DNA from 3 places in the Mesorhizobium sp. P2_D5 genome. Region 1 is predicted to be linked to each of the others. Evidence: riboswitches for the same ligand, from Rfam matches in the RefSeq annotation. Region 1 holds a riboswitch; each other region holds the start of a gene.
The links. Region 1 has a riboswitch for S-adenosylmethionine ahead of AC1DYW_RS05680 (O-succinylhomoserine sulfhydrylase). Riboswitches for the same ligand answer to the same signal wherever they lie in the genome.
Positions count from the first base shown of each region.

Region 1 (3,270 bases):
TATCCTCCAGGCCGACCGACAGCCTGAGCGTGCCCGGCCCGATGCCGAGTTCGGCACGCGCTTCGTCGCTCAGATTCTTGTGCGTCGTCGTCGCCGGATGGGTGATCAGGCTCTTGGCATCGCCGAGATTGTTGGAGATCAGTACGATGTCGAGCGCGTTCTGCAAGGCGAAGGCCGCCTGCTTGCCTCCCTTGACGTCCAGGCAGATCAGCGTCGAGCCGCCCGACATCTGCTTCTTGACGATGGCCGCCTGCGGGTGGTCGGCGCGGCCGGGATAGATGACGCGGACGATTTCGGGCCGCTCGGCCAGGAAATCCGCGATCCTGCTGGCGCTTTCCGTCTGCTGGCGCACGCGCACCGGCAGCGTCTCCAGCCCTTTCAGCAGCGTCCAGGCATTGAACGGCGACAGGCTGGGGCCGGTGTGGCGGAAATAGTCGTGCAGGTTCTCGTCGATCCACTTCTTGTCCGACAGGATGACGCCGCCGAGACAGCGGCCCTGGCCGTCAATATGCTTGGTCGCCGAGTAGACGACGATGTGCGCACCGAGCTGCAGCGGCTTCTGCTGCAGGGGTGTGGCAAAGACATTGTCGACGATCAGCCGCGCACCGATCGAATTGGCAAGCGCGGCAACCGCGGCGATGTCGACCACTTCCAGCGTCGGGTTGGTCGGGCTTTCCAGGAAGAACAGCTTGGTGTTCGGCTTGACCGCCTTTTCCCAGTTGGCGATGTCGGTGCCGTCGACCAGCGTCGCCTCGATGCCATATTTCGGCGCCAGCGTCTCGACCACCCAGCGGCAGGAGCCGAACAGCGCGCGTGCTGCCACGATATGATCGCCGGCCCTGGCGCTGCACAACAGCGAGGCCGTCACCGCGGCCATGCCGGATGCGGTGGCGCGCGCGTCCTCGGCGCCTTCGAGCGCGCACATGCGTTTTTCGAACATGTCGACGGTCGGGTTGGCGTAGCGCGAGTAGATGAACCCCGGCTCCTCGCCCTTGAAGCGGGCTTCGGCGGCCTGCGCAGTTTCGTAGACATAGCCCTGGGTGAGGTACATCGCCTCGGAGGTTTCGCCGAAACCGGAACGCAGGGTTCCGCTATGCACGAGTGTCGTTTGAGGCTTCCAGTTACGCTTCTTGGTGCTCATCGCTTTTGTTCCAGACACAAAAAAACCGGCCGCGAAAGTCGCAACCGGTCCATACGGCCTTGCGGCCCGACGGTCCTTTAGCGACTTGTTTAACGTGGCTGCAAGCCGACCGGCCAAATCACCACGGGATAACGACCCTTTAGACCCGCGCCACGCTTGCGTCAATTGCCGGCTTGATTAAGAGGTTTGTACCAAGCAGGTTCCGCAGCAGTGTTCCACGGTTTTGCGGCAAGAACCTGCGAACAGAAAATCGCCTGGCCCCAAGAATCGCCTGGCCTAGGAGTGGAGCCTTGCGGCAGACAGGCATTCTTCCCGATCAGGACATTTCGGCGCTGTTCCGGTCCGGCGCGCTGAAGTCGGCGCGCGCGTTCGATGCCGATCAGATCCAGCCGGCGAGCCTGGATCTGCGCCTCGGCGACAAGGCCTGGCGGGTGCGGGCCTCGTTCCTGCCGGGTCCCAACCACAAGGTTTCGGAAAAGCTCGACCGGTTGCAGCTGCACGAGATCAATCTTGCAGAGGGGGCGGTGCTGGAGACCGGCTGCGTGTATATCGTGCCCTTGCTTGAAAGCCTGGCATTGCCGGCGGACATTTCGGCCTCGGCCAATCCGAAGAGTTCCACCGGGCGGCTCGACATCTTCACCCGCGTCATGACCGATCGCGGACACGAGTTCGACAAGATCGCCGCCGGCTATCACGGCCCGCTCTATCTCGAGGTCAGCCCGCGCACCTTTCCGATCGTCGTGCGCACCGGTTCGCGTCTGTCCCAGATCCGTTTCCGCACCGGCAATGCACTGCTCTCGGAAGCCGAGCTGCATGACCTGCATCGCGCCGAGATGCTGGTCGCAACCGAGCCGCCGAACATTTCCGGCGGCGGCATCGCGCTGTCGATCGATCTTAACGGCGATCAGAACGGCCTGGTCGGCTATCGCGGCAAGCATCACACCGGTCTCGTCGATGTCGACAAGCGCGCGGCACAAGAGGTCGTCGATTTCTGGGAGCCGATCCACAAGAGCGGCGCCGGCGAACTGGTGCTCGATCCCGATGAATTCTACATCCTCGTCAGCCAGGAAGCGGTGCATGTGCCGCCGCTCTACGCCGCCGAGATGACGCCGTTCGATCCGCTGGTCGGCGAGTTCCGCGTCCACTATGCCGGCTTCTTCGATCCGGGTTTCGGCCATTCGGCGTCCGGCGGCACCGGCAGTCGCGCAGTGCTCGAAGTGCGCAGCCACGAAGTGCCGTTCATCCTCGACCATGGCCAGATCGTCGGCCGGCTGGTCTACGAGCATATGCTGAAGCGGCCGCAGGCACTCTACGGCACCGATCTCGGCTCCAACTACCAGGCGCAAGGCCTGAAGCTGTCCAAGCATTTCCGCCCAGCGCGCTGAACCCAATTCCCGTCGGGCAATACACTTGCCTGCGATGGCTCGTCATGCTTGGCTGGCTTTCTGGTCGCCAAGCTGGCGGCGTTCAAGGGAACCAAGAAAATGCGGATTTCAAAATGGATCATATCGGCAGCAGGTGCTGCCGTGTTGCTGATGGCGGCCGGCTCTCTGTCGGCGCAGGCTGCTGAGAAACTGAAGATCGGCACCGAGGGTGCCTATCCGCCGTTCAACACCATCACCCCGGACGGCAAGGTCGTCGGCTTCGATATCGACATCGCCAATGCGCTGTGTGCGCAGATGAAGGTCGAGTGCGAGATCGTCACCCAGGACTGGGACGGCATCATCCCCGCCCTGCAGGCCAAGAAATTCGATGCCATCATCGCCTCGATGAGCATCACCGAGGAACGCAAGAAGCAGGTCTCCTTCACCAACAAATACTATACGACGCCACTCGCGCTGGTGGCGCCGAAGGATACCGAACTCACCTCGACCGAACCGGCGGCCCTTGCCGGCAAGACGGTCGGCGCCCAGGCCTCGACCACGCAGGCCGACTATGCCCAGAATGTCTATGGCAAGGCTGGCGCGGAGGCGAAACTCTACCCGACCCAGGAAGAGGCGATCACCGATCTGACGAACGGCCGTCTCGATGCCGTCATCTCTGACAAATTCGTGCTGGTGGACTGGTTGAAGAAGGCAAGCGACGGCTGCTGCAAGCTGGTCGGTGACGTCAAGGGCACGGAGACCCAG
Region 1 is NZ_JBFUEE010000001.1:1,193,917-1,197,186, forward strand. It holds gene AC1DYW_RS05680 (O-succinylhomoserine sulfhydrylase) at 1-1,141, opposite strand, end outside; SAM riboswitch at 1,199-1,276, opposite strand; gene AC1DYW_RS05685 (2'-deoxycytidine 5'-triphosphate deaminase) at 1,432-2,526, shown strand; gene AC1DYW_RS05690 (ABC transporter substrate-binding protein) at 2,626-3,270, shown strand, end outside.

Region 2 (3,270 bases), on a different contig from region 1:
CCAGTGCATCCGGGTCGGTGTCGGGCAGCGGGGTGAAGATGCACCAGCGATTGTCGAACAGGTCGGCGAAACCGGCATCTGGGCCGGATTTTTCCGTGCCCGCCAGTGGGTGGCCGGGAATGAAATGCACGCCATCGGGCACATAGGGCTGCATCTGCGCAATCACCGATGCCTTGGTCGAGCCGACATCGGTGAGGATCGCACCCTGCTTCAGCGCCGGCGCGATTTCCTCGGCCACAGCGCCGGACGAGCCGACCGGCACCGAGACGATGACCAGATCAGCATCGCGGACCGCTTCCTTCGCATCGCTGGAGTAGGAGGAGCCGAGCCCAAGCTCTTGCGCCCGCGCCAATGTCGCGGCACTGCGGGTCGAGATGGCGACGTGACGGGCGAGGCCCTCGCGACGGATGACGCGGGCCAGTGACGAGCCGATCAGGCCGATGCCGACCAGCGCGATCTTTTCAAACATCGGTGATGTCATGGTGTTCTAGCTTTTCAGGAATGTCGTGAGAGCGGCGACCACGCCGCGATTGGCCTCTTCGGTGCCGACGGTCATGCGCAGCGCGTTGGGAAAGCCGTAGCCGGAAACGCGCCGCAGAATATAGCCGCGCGCCGTCAGATAATCGTCCGCCGCGGCGGCCGAATGGTTCTGGTCGTCGGGAAAATGGATCAGGATGAAATTGCCGACGCTTGGCGTCACCCGCAGCCCAAGCTTGCCGAACTCCTCGCTCAACCATGTAAGCCACGTTTCGTTGTGCATCACGCTGCGTTGGACGTGGTCGCGGTCACGGATCGCGGCGATGCCGGCCTCGATCGCCGTCGCATTGACGTTGAAGGGGCCACGCACACGGTTGATGGCATCGACGATGTGCATCGGTGCGTACATCCAGCCGATCCGAGCCCCGCCGAGGCCGATCTTGGAGAAGGTGCGGGTCATCACCACGTTCTCGGCCCCGCCGACCAGTTCGATGCCGGCTTCATAGTCGTTGCGGCGAACATATTCGGCGTAAGCCGCGTCGAGCACCAGAAGCACATTTCCGGGCAAGCCGGCATGCAGGCGGCGCACTTCCTGGAACGGCACATAGGTGCCGGTCGGGTTGTTGGGATTGGCAAGGAATACGATTTTCGTGCGCGGCGTGACGGCGGCCAGCATCGCATCGATGTCGGCACGCTCATCGGTCTCCTTGACCGCGACCGGAGTTGCGCCGGCCGACTGGATGTAGATTTTGTAGACCATGAAGGCGTGTTCGGTGAAAATCGCCTCGTCGCCGGGAGCGAGATAGGTTTGCGCCAGAAGGCCGAGAATTTCGTCGGAGCCGTTGGAACAGATGATGTTCTGCGCGTTGAGACCATGCACCTCGGCGATCGCCTCACGCAGCCGCCTGGCGGTGCCATCGGGATAGACGTCGAGCTTCGCAGCAATCTCCCGCGCGGCCTCGATCGCCTTCGGCGACGGACCCAGCGGATTCTCGTTCGACGACAGCTTGTAGACCTTGGCGACGCCGGCGGGCGCGGTGCTCTTGCCCGGCACATAGGCGTCGATGTCCATGATGCCCGCGCGCGGGGTTGGACGTGCCTTGTCCGGTGTCTGGCTCATGTCGCAAAATCCGTCGAGAACGCTTCCGTCTGGAAGCCGAAGCGGAAATACAAGCCACGGCCCGCAATGTCGAGAGGTGGCAACCTCCGGACCGCGGCTGGCCGTTGACGCGGGCGCGCCACAGTCCTAGAAGAGGTACGAAATTCCGTGGTGATTTGGCCGGTCGGCTTGCAGCCACGTTAAACAACTTGCTAAAGGGCCGTTTGCATCCTGTAACCGGCTTTGCGACTGCAATGCCGGTTTTTTGTTGTCCGCGCCGGCCGGACACCGCATCGGCCTCGAATTTCGAAAGCACCGTGCGGATTCAAAGTGTGAGATGGATGCAATGGCCGCTCTACGCGCTGGAAAAACCAACAACGAGGCTGACCAGCCGTCGAGCCCGGTGCTGCGCTTTGGGCCCGACAAGCCGCTAAAGCTCGATGCCGGCACCCTGCTGTCGCCGTTCCAGATCGCCTACCAGACCTACGGCACGCTGAACGACGCCCGTTCCAACGCCATCCTCGTCTGCCATGCGCTGACGGGCGACCAGCATGTCGGCAGCACCAATCCGGTGACCGGCAAGCCGGGCTGGTGGGAAGTGCTGATCGGCCCCGGCAAGATCATCGATACCAACCGTTTCTTCGTCATCTGCTCCAACGTCATCGGCGGTTGTCTGGGCTCCACCGGCCCGGCCTCGACCAATCCCGCCACCGGCAAGCCCTATGGGCTCGACCTGCCGATCATCACCATTCGAGACATGGTGCGCGCCCAGCAGATGCTGATCGACCATTTCGGCATCGAAAAACTGTTTTGCGTCCTCGGTGGCTCGATGGGCGGCATGCAGGTACTGGAATGGGCGTCGAGCTATCCGGAGCGCGTCTTCTCGGCGCTGCCGATCGCCACCGGCGCGCGCCATTCCTCGCAGAACATCGCCTTCCATGAGGTCGGCCGGCAGGCCGTGATGGCGGATCCGGACTGGCATGGCGGCAAATATTTCGAGCACGGCAAGCGCCCGGAAAAGGGCTTGGCGGTGGCGCGCATGGCCGCCCATATCACCTATCTGTCGGAAGCTGCCCTGCATCGGAAGTTCGGCCGCAATCTGCAGGATCGCGAGGCGCTCACCTTCGGCTTCGACGCCGACTTCCAGATCGAGAGCTATCTGCGCCACCAGGGCATGACCTTCGTCGATCGCTTCGATGCCAATTCCTATCTCTACATGACGCGGTCGATGGATTATTTCGACCTCGCCGCCGACCATGGCGGCCGGCTGGCGGATGCGTTCGCCGGCACGAAAACCCGCTTCTGCCTGGTGTCCTTCACCTCGGATTGGCTGTTCCCGACCGAAGAGAGCCGCTCGATCGTTCATGCGCTCAACGCCGCCGGCGCGTCGGTATCCTTTGTCGAGATCGAGACCGATCGCGGCCACGACGCCTTCCTGCTCGACGAGCCGGAACTGTTTGCCGCCATCAATGGCTTCATCGGCTCCGCGGCACGGGCGCGAGGACTCGCATCATGAACGTCACCCGCAACCAGCGCGTCGACCTCGAAGTCGTCGCTAACCTCATTCCGCCACAGTCGCGCGTGCTCGACGTCGGTTCAGGCGATGGCTCGCTGCTCGAATTGCTGCAGGACACCAAGCAGGTCGACGGCCGCGGCCTTGAACTCTCGCAGCGTGGCGTCAACGAATGCGTGGC
Region 2 is NZ_JBFUEE010000008.1:142,768-146,037, reverse strand. It holds gene AC1DYW_RS28410 (prephenate/arogenate dehydrogenase family protein) at 1-481, opposite strand, end outside; gene hisC (histidinol-phosphate transaminase) at 488-1,597, opposite strand; SAM riboswitch at 1,735-1,812, shown strand; gene metX (homoserine O-acetyltransferase MetX) at 1,923-3,092, shown strand; gene metW (methionine biosynthesis protein MetW) at 3,089-3,270, shown strand, end outside.
Region 2: linked by a shared signal. The riboswitch ahead of metX (homoserine O-acetyltransferase MetX) and the one ahead of AC1DYW_RS05680 (O-succinylhomoserine sulfhydrylase) in region 1 are both predicted to bind S-adenosylmethionine.

Region 3 (3,270 bases), on a different contig from region 1:
GCATCGATGTTACTCGGATCGCCGAGGCTGGCAACCTCAGCAGCGACATTGCGATCATTGAGATCGTGTATTTGATACACCGTCACATGGGCAGATCCACCCTGCCACCGACCCATCTTCTCAAAATCGAGGTCTAAGTTGACGTCGAAGCGTCCTTCGTAAGTCGCGCCCTGGCGGATGCCGCCACTCGCCACATCCATGACCTCGCTCACGTAATCGAGGGTGAACTTAATGCCTTTGTCCTCAAGCGCCGTCCGGTCGCCATTCCAGTCCCCAGTGAGGTGATCCCACTGCCAGATTGAGCTACCTGCTTGGCCGGACGCGTCGGCGGCGCCGGCCGGAGCCGCGAGCAAGATTAAATCCGCTAAAAAAATGAACGACAGCGACCGTTGCAACCGACCGCATCGGGACTTCACTTGGCATCCTCCACGGTAGGCAAAACCTCGATCACGTCCTCGTGCTCAGGGATGTGGCAGTGCATCACAAATCTCCCGACTTGCACCGGCTCGAGTTCGTTTTCTGCGTTCCGATCAAAAATCCCGGCGGCCGGCCCAGCGCATTTGGTGCCGCTGCCGTTGGCTGTCAATGACCGCGGAATCGGGACTTCGTATTTTTGCGCAAAAGGGACCCCGGCTTTCGGTTGTGAGAGGCACGCCGGTAAGCGCCCGATCAGGCGGAGCTGGTCGGGGTTGCACAGCCTGATCGCGCGCGGCTGATTAGCTTTTCGGCTTTAGCTTTGAGATCGGCTTTTGAAGCGCCAGGACTCGTTTCCGGTCTCGACGATCTCGCAGTGGTGAGTGAGGCGGTCGAGCAGCGCGGTGGTCATCTTGGCATCGCCAGCGAAGACGCTCGGCCATTCCCCGAAGGCAAGATTGGTGGTGATGATGATCGAGGTGCGTTCATAGAGCTTCGAGATCAGGTGGAAGAGCATGCAAACAAGCCATTTGTACTTGCCGGCCAAAGAATTGAGAAAGGCGATCTGTTCCTGCTACCCGTAGCCGCCGCGGGCTCATCATTAACCTCAACCGCCCAGTCGCCATCCTCTATGCACCAAGTCTGTCCTACTTGGATCCCGCCAAGCGCGGTGTCCACGAAATAGTGGCCGCTATCGTTGACCCACAGCTGAAGAGCCATCCCGTCCTCCCAAAATCAAACCGGCCCCTCGACTACCATGCGGTTCCAGTGGTGTCCGCATCTCGGGATCTGCGGCGTGGCATGGTCGGGATGTCACCGCCGCCCCATCGGGTAAGTCGGATCGTCTCGCAGACGAGTGAAGTCGATGTTCATACCGTTCTCACCACGGTTCCAGAGGACGTCGTGAAGTCCCTCCGGCAGGGTTCCGTGAGCCAGGACCCAGCATCGCACATAGGCCCGGATGCCGCCCTTCCTGAAGGCGCGCCCCATGGCGTAGTGGAGGCCAGGCCACTCGCCCGGCAGAGGATCGTCGGCGGCGACGTATCTTTCCGCCAGTGCCTCGATGATGGCATTGCGTTTCGCGCTCATCCGCCGCATGCGGCCGGGATGTTGGAAATGCTCGATGCAAAGGCCCAGCGATATAACTGGCTTGCAGCATTTGGGCGTTAGACAGATCATGAAGAAACCCTCCAAGAATGGCACAACGCATCTAGAGGGTTGGCGACCTACTGCTGCCCGTTCTGGGCCACATCATTGTCACCACCGTTGCCGGTCAAGGCTGGTTGGCGGGGCCGAAGCCCTCTCTGGATGTGGGTTGGCAGTAGCAGAGCCGCTGTCTCAGTGCAACCGATCCTGCATAACGGTGTCATGCGCCTCAGCTATTCGGCCTGCTGGTGGGCCCCACAAGCCACTCCCCATCCCCACCTGCCGATGAACCTGGTTGGTGCCGACCGCCATCCGCTGCCGCCTGTGGCGGAGATCGGTTGGAAAGCTGCTGTTCGGCCTTATCTGCAAAACGAGCAAGTAGCGTCAGGTGCAGACCTTCGGAACGTACCCAGTAAACAACCGCCTTGCGCCATGAGCGGCCCCTTCGGGACAGGCATCAAATGACCGCAGTGGGCCGAACGCGGACGGACTGCTATCGGCCAGCTCTGTGCAGGAAACTTCCATTTTCATCGTGAGCAAAATCAGCTTCTGCTCCCTCGCTCGGTAAAACGGCAGCCAGTAGAAGCGACAGCAGCGATGCTCCCGTCTAGGTCGGATTGTCGATGCGAACACCTGTGCTATCCGGATCGCGCCAATACGCGACAGAACCTGCCCAAATCGCCGATGACATTGTCACCGGCCTCACTCAGGTGCCGGTTAACAGCCACTTGTCCGGTAGACCGGCTACGCCGAGCCTCCACAGTTCACAACGATCCATGTCAGCGCACACGAGGGCCACCCAGGTACGTCCAAAACCCTCATCCGACTACTTCGGCTGGCGTCCAGACAGTCTGCCTCTGCACTCAGCTCCACCGACAGGGAAACCTTTGAGCGAGTTGACAGTTGTATCTACAAGACAGAGGAGGAGGTTGAATGGCATCCGTTCGGTACATCGTTGCGGACGTTGACGAGGCGGTCGCGTTCTATCGAGACAATCTCGATTTCAAGCTCGACATGCACAATCCGGGCAAGTTCGCTGCCCTGCTGCGCGACGACCTGACGCTGTATCTCAGCGCGCCGGGTGCGGGGAGCGGTGGTCAGGCGGGCGGCGATCCGAAGCCGGGCGGGTGGAATCGATTTATGATCGTTACGAACGAGGTCGATGTCCTCATTGAGCGGTTACGCCGGGCTGATGCAAGATTCCGCGGCGAAATCAGCGACGGCGGTGCCGGGCGCGCCATCTTGCTCGAAGATCCATCGGGCAACGTCATCGAGCTATTCGAGTTCAAGAAGGACGAAAGCCTAAGGTAAAGCTGGTGGCGGCGGACGGTTTGTCTGCTCCATGGTTATGCCGCGTTCCGCCACCGACGGCAGATTTCTGCTGCTTCGACCAAAAGCTATTTGCTCTAGTCGCTCGAGAAACCAATTTGCGCCATTAGCAAATCTCGATATGTCTGGCGCAATAGCGTTTCGGGGGCGTTTGCAGGTCGCTCATCTATCCCGAAGGGTTCAATACCCCGATCCATGGGCCGCGGAGAGAAAGCGATGTTGGGCTGGTTCCGAAAGCTGCTGCCGCGCGAAGATAGCTTCTTCGACCTGTTCGAACGGCATTCCCGCACCGTGGTCAGCGGCGCCGAAGCGTTGGAGCAGCTTCTTCAGGGCAACGACATCGATCGCTGGTGCCGGAAGATCGTCGATCTCGAGGACGAA
Region 3 is NZ_JBFUEE010000002.1:762,774-766,043, reverse strand. It holds gene AC1DYW_RS10375 (carbohydrate porin) at 1-353, opposite strand, end outside; partial or broken gene AC1DYW_RS10370 (ATP-binding protein) at 731-931, opposite strand; gene AC1DYW_RS10365 (hypothetical protein) at 1,228-1,503, opposite strand; SAM-I-IV-variant riboswitch at 1,633-1,731, opposite strand; gene AC1DYW_RS10360 (VOC family protein) at 2,494-2,871, shown strand; gene AC1DYW_RS10355 (DUF47 domain-containing protein) at 3,106-3,270, shown strand, end outside.
Region 3: linked by a shared signal. The riboswitch ahead of AC1DYW_RS10365 (hypothetical protein) and the one ahead of AC1DYW_RS05680 (O-succinylhomoserine sulfhydrylase) in region 1 are both predicted to bind S-adenosylmethionine.